Regions from separate parts of the Parashewanella spongiae genome, predicted to be linked through region 1. Evidence: predicted binding sites of a transcription regulator. Region 1 holds the regulator's gene; each other region holds the start of a gene.
The links. The regulator sigma-54, encoded in region 1, starts transcription at its own class of promoters, with help from an activator protein. The targets are predictions, from matches to a motif close to GTTGGCACGNNNNTNGNNT.
Positions count from the first base shown of each region.

Region 1 (3,287 bases):
CACATTTGATAAGTGCGGCAATCGGAGTATCAATACTGTCTAATCGACCATGTGGTATTGCAATGCCATTACCGATACCTGTACTGCCCATTTTTTCTCGGCTCAATAGGCTTTCGAATATTTCTTGGCCTGATAAATCAGGGTACTGAGCGGCAATTAAATCGCTGATCAGCTCTAATACTTTCTTTTTGCTACCAGGTGTTGCACAAGTTGTGCATTCTGGTTTCAGGATGATTTTAAGTTCCATCATCAATAGTTAGTCAGCTTTTGTTTGTGTTTAATCACTTGTCTATCCAGTTTATCAAGTAAGGTATCAATCGCCGCATACATCTCAACGTGTTGTGATTTGGCATATACTTCTTTTCCTCTGAGCAAAATGGTTGCTTCAGCGGTTTGATTGGTTTTTTGTACGTTTAAAACAACGCGCACATTATTGATCTGTTCACTATGACGTTCAAGTTTTGCAAACTTATTGCTGACGTATTCTCTAAGTGATTGAGTGACTTCACGTTCCTGCCCAGTAATATTAATTTGCATATCCATTGCCTCCTGCTTGTGTTTTTTAAGTCATTACAAACTCTTGCGCTGATTTGATGGTGGTATTAGCATTGCTTCTCGGTATTTGGCTATTGTGCGCCTTGCAACATTAATTCCTTGTTCTGCCAGTAATTGCGCCATTTTATTATCGCTCAATGGCTTCTTTTGATTCTCAGCAGCAACTAATTTTTTAATGAATGCCCTGATGGCCGTTGATGAACATTCACCGCCATCGTCGGTCGCGACATGGCTAGAGAAAAAGTACTTAAGCTCAAAAACACCTCTTGGGGTATGCATGAACTTTTGTGTCGTTACCCGAGATATCGTCGACTCATGCATTTCTACTTCTTCTGCCACGTCATTGAGGATCATGGCTTTCATGGCTTCAGGGCCATGCTCAAGAAAAGCTTGCTGATTTTTAACGATGCAATTGGATACCTTTAATAAGGTATCATTACGACTCTCTATACTTTTTATAAACCATTTTGCATCTTGCAGGTGCCCACGTAAAAACTGTCCATCAGCATTGCCGCGACTTGTTTTAGCAAGCGCAGCATATTGTTGGTTAACCCCTACTTTTGGCATATTGTTGGGGTTAAGCTCTACGTGCCAGCGACCACTTTTTTTGGTTACTGATACATCCGGTATCACATAATCATCCGTCGTTTGACCAATGGATAAGCCCGGTCTAGGGTCTAAAGTTTGAATAAGTGCTATCGCCTCTTTTAGCTGAGCTTCTTTAAGCTTAGTTTTTTTCATCAGAGTTCGAAAGTCACGAGTAGCAATCAAGGGTAAAAATTCATGGGCTAACTGTTTTGTGACTTCTAGTAATGGTGTTTCGGGATCAATATGAGAAAGCTGAATTGATAAACATTCACTGATGTCTCTGGCGCCTACACCGATAGGATCGAAGTGCTGAACCCGTTTTAATACCGCTTCTACCTCGTCGAGTTCTACTTCTGGATCTCCCATTGCTTCAAGAATATCTTCGGTGGTTTGGGTTAAGTAACCACGTTCGTCAATGGCTTCGATAATGGTAGTGGCGATGGCAGCATCAATGTCAGTGAAAGGTGTGAGGTTTTTTTGCCATTCTAAATGTTCAAATAAACCGTGGCTGGTTGCTCCATGAAATGGCGTGTCATCATCAGAAATCATAGCACCAGAGCTTGAGTTTGGTGCAGCGGTATACACTTCATCCCACGTGGTGTCGACGGGCAGCTCTTCTGGCATTGAGTCTTGAGTCATGGCATCGGAGGTGTCAACGGCAGCGGTTTCTACTGGAGTAGAATCTTCGCTGGTGTCATGGCTATCTGTATTAAGGTTTTCACTGGTGTCGGTATCACCAAATTGTTCTTCATCGAGTTCTAATAGTGGGTTTGACTCAAGAGCTTGTTGGATTTCTTGCTGCAACTCTAACGACGACAACTGCAATAAGCGAATGGCTTGTTGCAGTTGAGGCGTCATGGTTAGACTTTGTCCCAACTTGAGCTGGAGTGACGCTTTCATGTTACCGCTATTCCCTTATTGTTATTTTTTCGTAAAAAACGTTGGCTTCATGCCTTAACTATAACGTGAATTGTTCGCCTAAGTACACTGCTCTGACTTGCTGATTATCTAATATTTCTTCCGGCGTGCCTTCGGCGATTAAGTTACCGTGACTGACAATATAAGCACGTTCACAAACATCCAGTGTTTCCCGCACATTGTGATCAGTGATTAATACGCCCAAACCGCGATCACGCAACTGTTCGATAATTTTTTTGATATCAATCACTGAAATAGGGTCAACACCGGCAAATGGTTCATCCAATAAAATGAACTGAGGATTAGCCGCCAAAGCGCGTGCAATTTCAACACGGCGGCGTTCACCACCAGACAATGACATGCCTAGATTGTCTCGAATGTGAGTAATGTGGAATTCTTCGAGCAAGTGTTCAAGTTGCTCTGAACGTTCGTTGACGCTTAAGTCTTTACGAGTTTGCAATACCGCCATGATGTTATCAAATACCGACAACTTTCTGAAAATACTGGCCTCTTGCGGTAAGTAACCTATGCCTTTGCGAGCGCGTAGGTGCATAGGGTCAAGGGTTAAATTGTCATCATCGATCAGGATTTCACCGAGATCGCTTTTTACCAGACCAACAACCATGTAGAAAGTGGTGGTTTTACCTGCACCATTGGGCCCGAGTAACCCAACGATTTGACCCGTTGAAATCGTTAAACTGACATCTTTAACGACTTGACGATTTTTATAACTTTTGGCGAGATGTTTGGCTGTTAAGGTTTTCTGAGTCATTGTTTTTTCTCAGTTTGAGCTTTTTTTTTGTCTTTCTCTTGCTTATTCAGCTTTTGGTAGTTGTCAGCAGGAATAACCGTTCTAACTCGGCTGTTACCATCTGAAGAGCTTTCTGCAATAGCGTGTTGATTTTCAATGTTATAACGAATGACTTCAGCGGTCCACTTGCTACCACCCACATCTAAAATGGCATTTCCGGATAGCACTAACGTACCCGTTTTTTTATCGTAACGAATTTTTTTTGCACTCGCCGTACCCTGTTGACCGTCATCCAATATTTGAAAAAATGTAGCAGGATTTCCTAAAACAGTTAAAATTTTATTGCCATTTTGTTTATCATTAAAAGCATTCAACTCTTCAGCGTTAATTTTGATTGTGCCTTGAGTGATTTTGACATTGCCTTTATAAAAAATAAGGTTATTTTGAAAATCGGCTTCAGAATGATCCGCGTCAA
Region 1 covers NZ_CP037952.1:5,045,265-5,048,551, reverse strand. Annotated here, with positions in the region: gene ptsN (PTS IIA-like nitrogen regulatory protein PtsN) at 1-247, opposite strand, end outside; gene hpf (ribosome hibernation-promoting factor, HPF/YfiA family) at 250-537, opposite strand; gene E2I05_RS19985 (RNA polymerase factor sigma-54) at 571-2,043, opposite strand; gene lptB (LPS export ABC transporter ATP-binding protein) at 2,102-2,833, opposite strand; gene lptA (lipopolysaccharide transport periplasmic protein LptA) at 2,830-3,287, opposite strand, start outside.

Region 2 (3,287 bases), 2.2 Mb from region 1:
CAAAGTAACTGCTGAATTAAATGATACGTTAAGCTTTATTAGTTTGAAATATAAAGCAACACCAGTATTCACTGCACTAATGCATCTTGGTTATTATACAAATAGTCAATTGGAATTTAGCGATAGCTTAGGTAAATTTGATCGAGCAAACCATTTTGCTGGTGCTATTCAACTTAGTTACCATTTTTAACGTCGATATTTGAATCCTATAAGCTTCATTTAGAAAAAACATAAAGCGCCTACCAACACTTTTTGCAAAAAATCAAACTGAAAATTTACAAGATTTGTGATACACCTTGCAAAACTTTTAAAATCCTGAATTACTCTTCTAGGTGACGGTATAACAGCAATTCATATGAATTAATACCAATATAAAGCTAAATAATGCACAAGAACATAGTTTGAATTTGTTACATTTATGAAACAATACTGTACAGATCAAGATAAAAATAGATTTCACCTATCATACTGTTTTATATGTTATTTTATAATTGCAACAATATGAACTCATTTTAACATCAATCCAGAGGTATCAAGGGGTTGAAGGCCTTTTTTAACGGTCATCCACAAGCTTATCCACAGTTTTAGTGGATAACTGCCTGTAACCTAGCATTCATGCCATTTTTATGAAAAGTTCATAAAAATGTCAAAGTGAAAAACCTGTAATAAAATTACAAAACCTGAAACTAATCTCCTTTATCTTTCTTAGAAATCATTCGAAAAAACATCTCTGTTTATCACCATTTTTTTGCTACTAGACGCTAATTCACAACAATACTATCTGAGATCAAATTTTCGACAATATCGAGGCAACATTGTTTCATTCCCTTTAAGTCCACCTTGATGAATATACATTAAGGTACAACTCGATAATTCTTCTATGTGCTTCTCAATTGTAATAAACCCTAGAGGATCATAAATAAGCTCAAATTCGATGCCTGCTTCACAGATTTTCTGCCACATCGAATAAAAATTTAGATACAGTTTACCAAAATGATACTTTTTACCAACAGATAATATTTTCGGAAAATACCGTGTGTCATTGGTTAGTTGTTCAAATTGCTGCAATAAATACGATTCACCACCAACCACAGCGCAAGTATAAACTTGAATATCACAGCCCAAATCAACAAAATACTGCTGTAAAAATAAAGCTGTAGTACCTGTTCCTGATGGCAAAAACACGTGTAGCCCACCAATATTGCTATTGTTGCGCCATTCCACTATTTCTTGTGCTAACTCATAAATACCATGCTTGGCATATTCACAACGCCCACCTTCAGGTATGAGAATTTGGTCTTCATACCCATGATTGATAAATTCAAGCCACTCTAATTTCCCTCCTTTTTGTTTAACTTTCTCCGAGTCAACCTCAAGAATGTTTGCACCATTTTTGAGTGAAGCAGAAAAATTTCCAGCAGGGTTTTCTTTTAAATATTCAGGAATTTTATCAACATAAAAATCTAATTGAATTTCTTTAAGCTTCGCTAAACATGATAAAGAATAGAGTGAATTGGCTTGGCAAGAACCATAACCAATTAATTTGGTTATGCCTGATAAATCACTGTCTAAAAAGTACTTAAATTTTCTTGCCTTATTCCCGCTAAACTCTGGATGTAATAAATCATCTCGTTTAACGAATATCTTCGTTTCTGAGAACTGCATTTCATCGACTGGGCTATGAGTTAATTTCATCACTTAATAGTATTTCTTACGATTTCATATTGAGCTATCTTATCAAAATCAATGCTGGTTTTCAGTAAAATCATAGAGTTATCATATTGGCATGATTATCGCTTTATCTTTACCAACAATAACTAATTTTGGAGCTATTATTGGCTGTTTTTAGATTGATTTTTAACATTGCGTGGTTCATTCTAGGTGGTTTTGTGATGGGTTTAGCTTGGTGGTTAGCGGGGCTTCTTTGCTTTATTAGTATCATAGGCATTCCATTTGGCAGATCATGTTTCGTAATCGGCGAGATGGCTTTTTGGCCTTTCGGAAATGAACAAATAAACCGTCGAACACTTTATGGCCGAGAAGACTTTGGCACTGGCCTATTTGGAACTATTGGTAACGTAATTTGGTTCCTTTTATTTGGAATTTGGTTAGCGATTGGTCACCTTACTCACGCTGTTGCCTGTTTTGTCACTATTATAGGTATTCCATTTGGAATACAGCACCTCAAACTGGCGTTGCTAAGCCTTGCTCCTATTGGACAATCTGTTGTAGCCAAACCTCAATAGTTTATGGTTGTAATCATTGCTATATATCGCGAGGTAGCTATAAACTATCTCGCGATTTTTTAATAATACCATATATGGACTCTCCCATTTGCAATGGCATTAATTATTAAAAAACAGGATTCATTACTGTCATATATTCGGCTTATTTATCAAAAGATTAACCTTGTAGCCTTGATGGTTATCCGCTCCTATTACCTTATCAATTATCACGACCTATAACGGTCTTAGGTACTATCAGGTTTCAATAGAGCGGTGCTGAACCGTTTTTCATCAATTAATGTGCTGCAAATTCTGGAGCAACCCGTTGAACATTAACCTTAATTAGTAGCTTTGCTACTCATTCTCTTTCTTACTGTTAAGCTATTTTCAGCTTGTATTCTTCGTTGTGGTTAAGCATTGCCCAAGCCATACGAGCCATTTTGTTGGCTAAAGCAACAACGGCTTTGTTGAACGGCAAGCCTTGCTTTAGTTCCTGACACCAGCGGCTCACTCGGTCGTTTTTCGTCTCTACCCGAGTGATGACAGAGCGAGCACCGTTAATCAATTGTTTTCTTAAATACGCATTGCCACGCTTACTTACCCCTTTTAAGTTCGGGTTGTCGTCCGATGTGTACTGTTTAGGCACAATGCCAAGCCAAGCACTGAAATGTCGACCATTTTTGAACTGATTACCATCTCCCATTGAGGCATATAAAATGGTCGCAATAATTGGTCCAATTCCTGGATTTGATTGCCTAGCGCTGTTTTCATTTTAGTCCGTTGCTCTCTTATTCGGTGCAGTACTTGTATTCCTTGCTGCTCAACCGTTTTAATAGGGACGAAACGCATAGAGTTTCGTTGAGATGCTTCCGCTATTGCCAAAGCATCGTTGTAATCGTTCTTGTTCCCCATTCTAAAAGGCACTACGTACTGAGGTGCGATGGCTTTCACTTCATGACCCAGCTTGTTAAATTCTCTCGCCCAATGATAGGTACTGCCACAAGCTTCCATAACAATAATTGAAGGCTCAGTGTTCACTATAAACTTCAGCAACTCTTGAGG
Region 2 covers NZ_CP037952.1:1,809,405-1,812,691, reverse strand. Annotated here, with positions in the region: gene E2I05_RS06950 (hypothetical protein) at 1-190, shown strand, start outside; gene E2I05_RS06945 (1-aminocyclopropane-1-carboxylate deaminase/D-cysteine desulfhydrase) at 778-1,695, opposite strand; gene E2I05_RS06940 (YccF domain-containing protein) at 1,836-2,246, shown strand; partial or broken gene E2I05_RS06935 (IS110 family transposase) at 2,602-3,287, opposite strand, start outside.
Region 2: a site for sigma-54 is predicted at 1,781-1,799, ahead of E2I05_RS06940 (YccF domain-containing protein). Genes of this name have one in related genera too.

Region 3 (3,287 bases), 1.4 Mb from region 1:
GACTTAGAAATGTGTTGAAGTTCACCAGCTACGGATTGAATTGAAACAACTTGTTTTTCAGCCAATTCAGAGGCTCTGTCCATTATAGACACACAATCAGATGCCTCAGTCTTTAATCCCTCTATTGTATCCCTAATGTCTTTTGTAGAATCCTGAGTTCTTGAAGCGAGTGTTCTTACTTCATCCGCGACAACGGCAAAGCCTCTACCTTGTTCTCCTGCGCGTGCTGCCTCAATTGCAGCATTGAGAGCTAATAAATTTGTTTGCTCAGCAATACCGGAAATAACGCTAAGCACAGCTGCAACTTCATCGGTACGATGATCTAACTGACGAATACGAGTTGCCCCTTGCTGTACTTCCATTTGCAGGTGTTCAATCGCACAAACTGCGGCTTTAGCCTGTTGCTCACCGTTTGATACGGTTGAGTTGGTAATCTGTGATTGTTCAGCGGTTGTATTAGAATTACAGCGTACTTGCTCTGCAGAAGCGGCCATTTCAGTTATCGCTGTTGCTACTTGTGCTGTACTGGATTTTTGGATCAGCACTTCGTGTTTAGTAGTCTCAGACATGGAAGCAATTTCTTTAGCAGACTCGGTGACTTGTTTTGCGTTGTCAACCACTGTGCAAAGGGTTAGGTTGATTTGTGAGATCATTCTGTTGAATGTACTAGAGAGAGTACCGATTTCGTCATTTCTCGTTACATCCAGTTGTAACGTCAGATCTGCGTTGTCGGCAATATTATTCATGGTATGGCGTAATTGACGTAATCGACTAATGACCAGTTTATTTAAAATATATGCTGTAGCGACAAAAGCTAAAATGAAAAAGCTAATTTGTATAGCTGCACTTTTAAGTAAACTGTTGTGCAGTTTCTTATCATCTTCAGCTAATGAATAATCTACCCGAATGGCACCTAAAATAGTATTTTCAGAAACTTGATGACAGCCTAAGCAATTGACACCTTGATAGTTCGATGTTGCTCGCACAGGTTTTATTTGAGTGAAAACACGGCCTTCTTGGGTACTTTTTATGATGTTTATTTCTTGTCCAGACAAGGCTTTTTTATCGAGCTCATCTCGAACACTTTCACTTGCTAAACCTTGTCCAAAGACTTTATTCAATTCATCGCTGCGGATCACCCGGATGTCTTTGACTGACTTGTCAGCCGTCATTTTATCCCTAAGTAAGCCTCTGTTTGCAATGGTACCTGTCAACATCATAGTGTTCAGTGAATCAAAATATGATTGTGAAAGACTGTGTGAATGCTGCTGAGCGTAACTTTCAAGGTGCTCCTGTTGACTTGATGCACCAAACCAAAGTGTAACGGACAATACAACTAAAAAAATTGTAGCAAGTGTTGTTAAAACGAGAGCACGAATAGAAAGAGAATTTGTCATAACATCATCAAAATTGAAATACGGCAAAAAAATATCGGCCATATGGCTTTAATCTTGATAGGTTATTTCAAGTTTTGTGAGGTTACTTAAAACTCTAATTATTTTTACAGTTGGCCTATAAATTGCTTCAAATAGAAAGAATTCTCTAGGTGTCAAAGTTTGGGCTATCGGTAATGGATGTAAAAGCAACGCTAGGTCAATTTAAACAAGTCAAAGTCTCAAATTTTAAGGGGATAGGGACACCATTGCTGGTAATGGCAGCAATGGCAATGATTATATTACCAATCCCTCCTCTTCTGCTAGATACGTTATTCTCATTTAATATCGCGCTTGCGCTTGTTGTACTTCTTGTTGCTATTTACTCGGGACGTCCTTTAGATTTTGCTGCATTCCCTACGGTATTACTGATTGCTACCTTATTGCGTTTGGCTTTAAATGTTGCTTCTACAAGGGTCGTGTTGCTAGAAGGTCATAACGGAGGAGATGCAGCTGGTAAAGTGATTGAAGCGTTTGGCTCTGTAGTTATTGGTGGCAATTACGCCGTTGGTCTCGTTGTTTTCATCATTCTCATTATTATCAACTTTGCGGTAGTTACGAAAGGTGCAGGACGTATCGCTGAGGTAAGTGCTCGCTTTACATTAGATGCTATGCCAGGAAAACAAATGGCGATAGATGCGGACTTGAATGCGGGGATAATCAATCAAGATCAAGCTCGAGCTCGCCGAGAAGACGTCACAAGAGAGGCAGATTTTTATGGTGCAATGGATGGTGCTTCTAAATTTGTAAAAGGTGATGCGATTGCCGGAATTATGATTTTGGTCATCAATATCTTAGGTGGCTTTGTAATTGGTATGGTTCAGCATGGCTTGGAACTATCAGAAGCTGTTGAAATCTACACGCTATTGATTATTGGTGATGGTCTGGTTGCACAAATACCGGGTTTACTCTTATCCATAGCGGCAGCATTAATGGTTACCCGTCAGAATGAATCTGGCGATATGGGTAACATGATGATGAGTCAAATGTTCGACAATCATAAGTCATTAGGTATCGCTGCTGGTCTTTTACTTATAATGGGGCTTGTTCCTGGTATGCCTCACATTGCTTTCTTGAGTTTTGCTGCGATGACTGGCGGAGCCGCTTATTACATTTATCGCCGAAATAAGCAGAAAAAAGCGGAATCGCTTGCTTTGGCAAAAGCTGAACCAGTAGACAAGCTTGATAAGGAGCAAAAAGAATTGAGTTGGGATGATGTTCGTCATGTAGACACTATCGGTTTAGAAGTCGGTTATCGCTTAATTCCATTAGTTGATAAAAGCCAAGGTGGTGAATTGCTAGCACGCATCAAAGGCGTCAGAAAAAAGCTGTCACAAGAGCTTGGTTTCTTAGTACCGTCAGTGCATATCCGCGATAATTTAGATCTTGCACCTAATATGTATCAAATCTCATTGATGGGCGTTGTGGTCGGTGAATCAGAAATCAGGCACGACTGTGAACTTGCGATCAATCCCGGGCAAGTTTATGGGAAATTAGATGGTGTTGAGACAAAAGATCCGGCTTTTGGACTTGAAGCCGTTTGGATAACACCGGATCAAAAAGAGCACGCACAAACCTTAGGTTATACCGTTGTTGATGCCGCCACAGTAGTTGCTACTCATATTAGCCAATTGCTGAATAACAATGCTGCTAAATTATTAGGGTACGAAGAAGTTCAGCAATTGCTTGATATTTTGCAGAAACAGTCGCCTAAATTGATCGATGGCTTTATTCCTGAAGTGATGGGGCTGGGTACTGTCGTAAAAGTGATGCAAAACCTATTGAATGAAGGTGTTTCAGTTCGTGATCTACGCACTATTGTTCAAACTTTGCTTGAGTATGGCCCAAAAAGCA
Region 3 covers NZ_CP037952.1:3,607,408-3,610,694, reverse strand. Annotated here, with positions in the region: gene E2I05_RS14225 (methyl-accepting chemotaxis protein) at 1-1,439, opposite strand, end outside; gene flhA (flagellar biosynthesis protein FlhA) at 1,571-3,287, shown strand, end outside.
Region 3: a site for sigma-54 is predicted at 1,507-1,525, ahead of flhA (flagellar biosynthesis protein FlhA). Genes of this name have one in related genera too.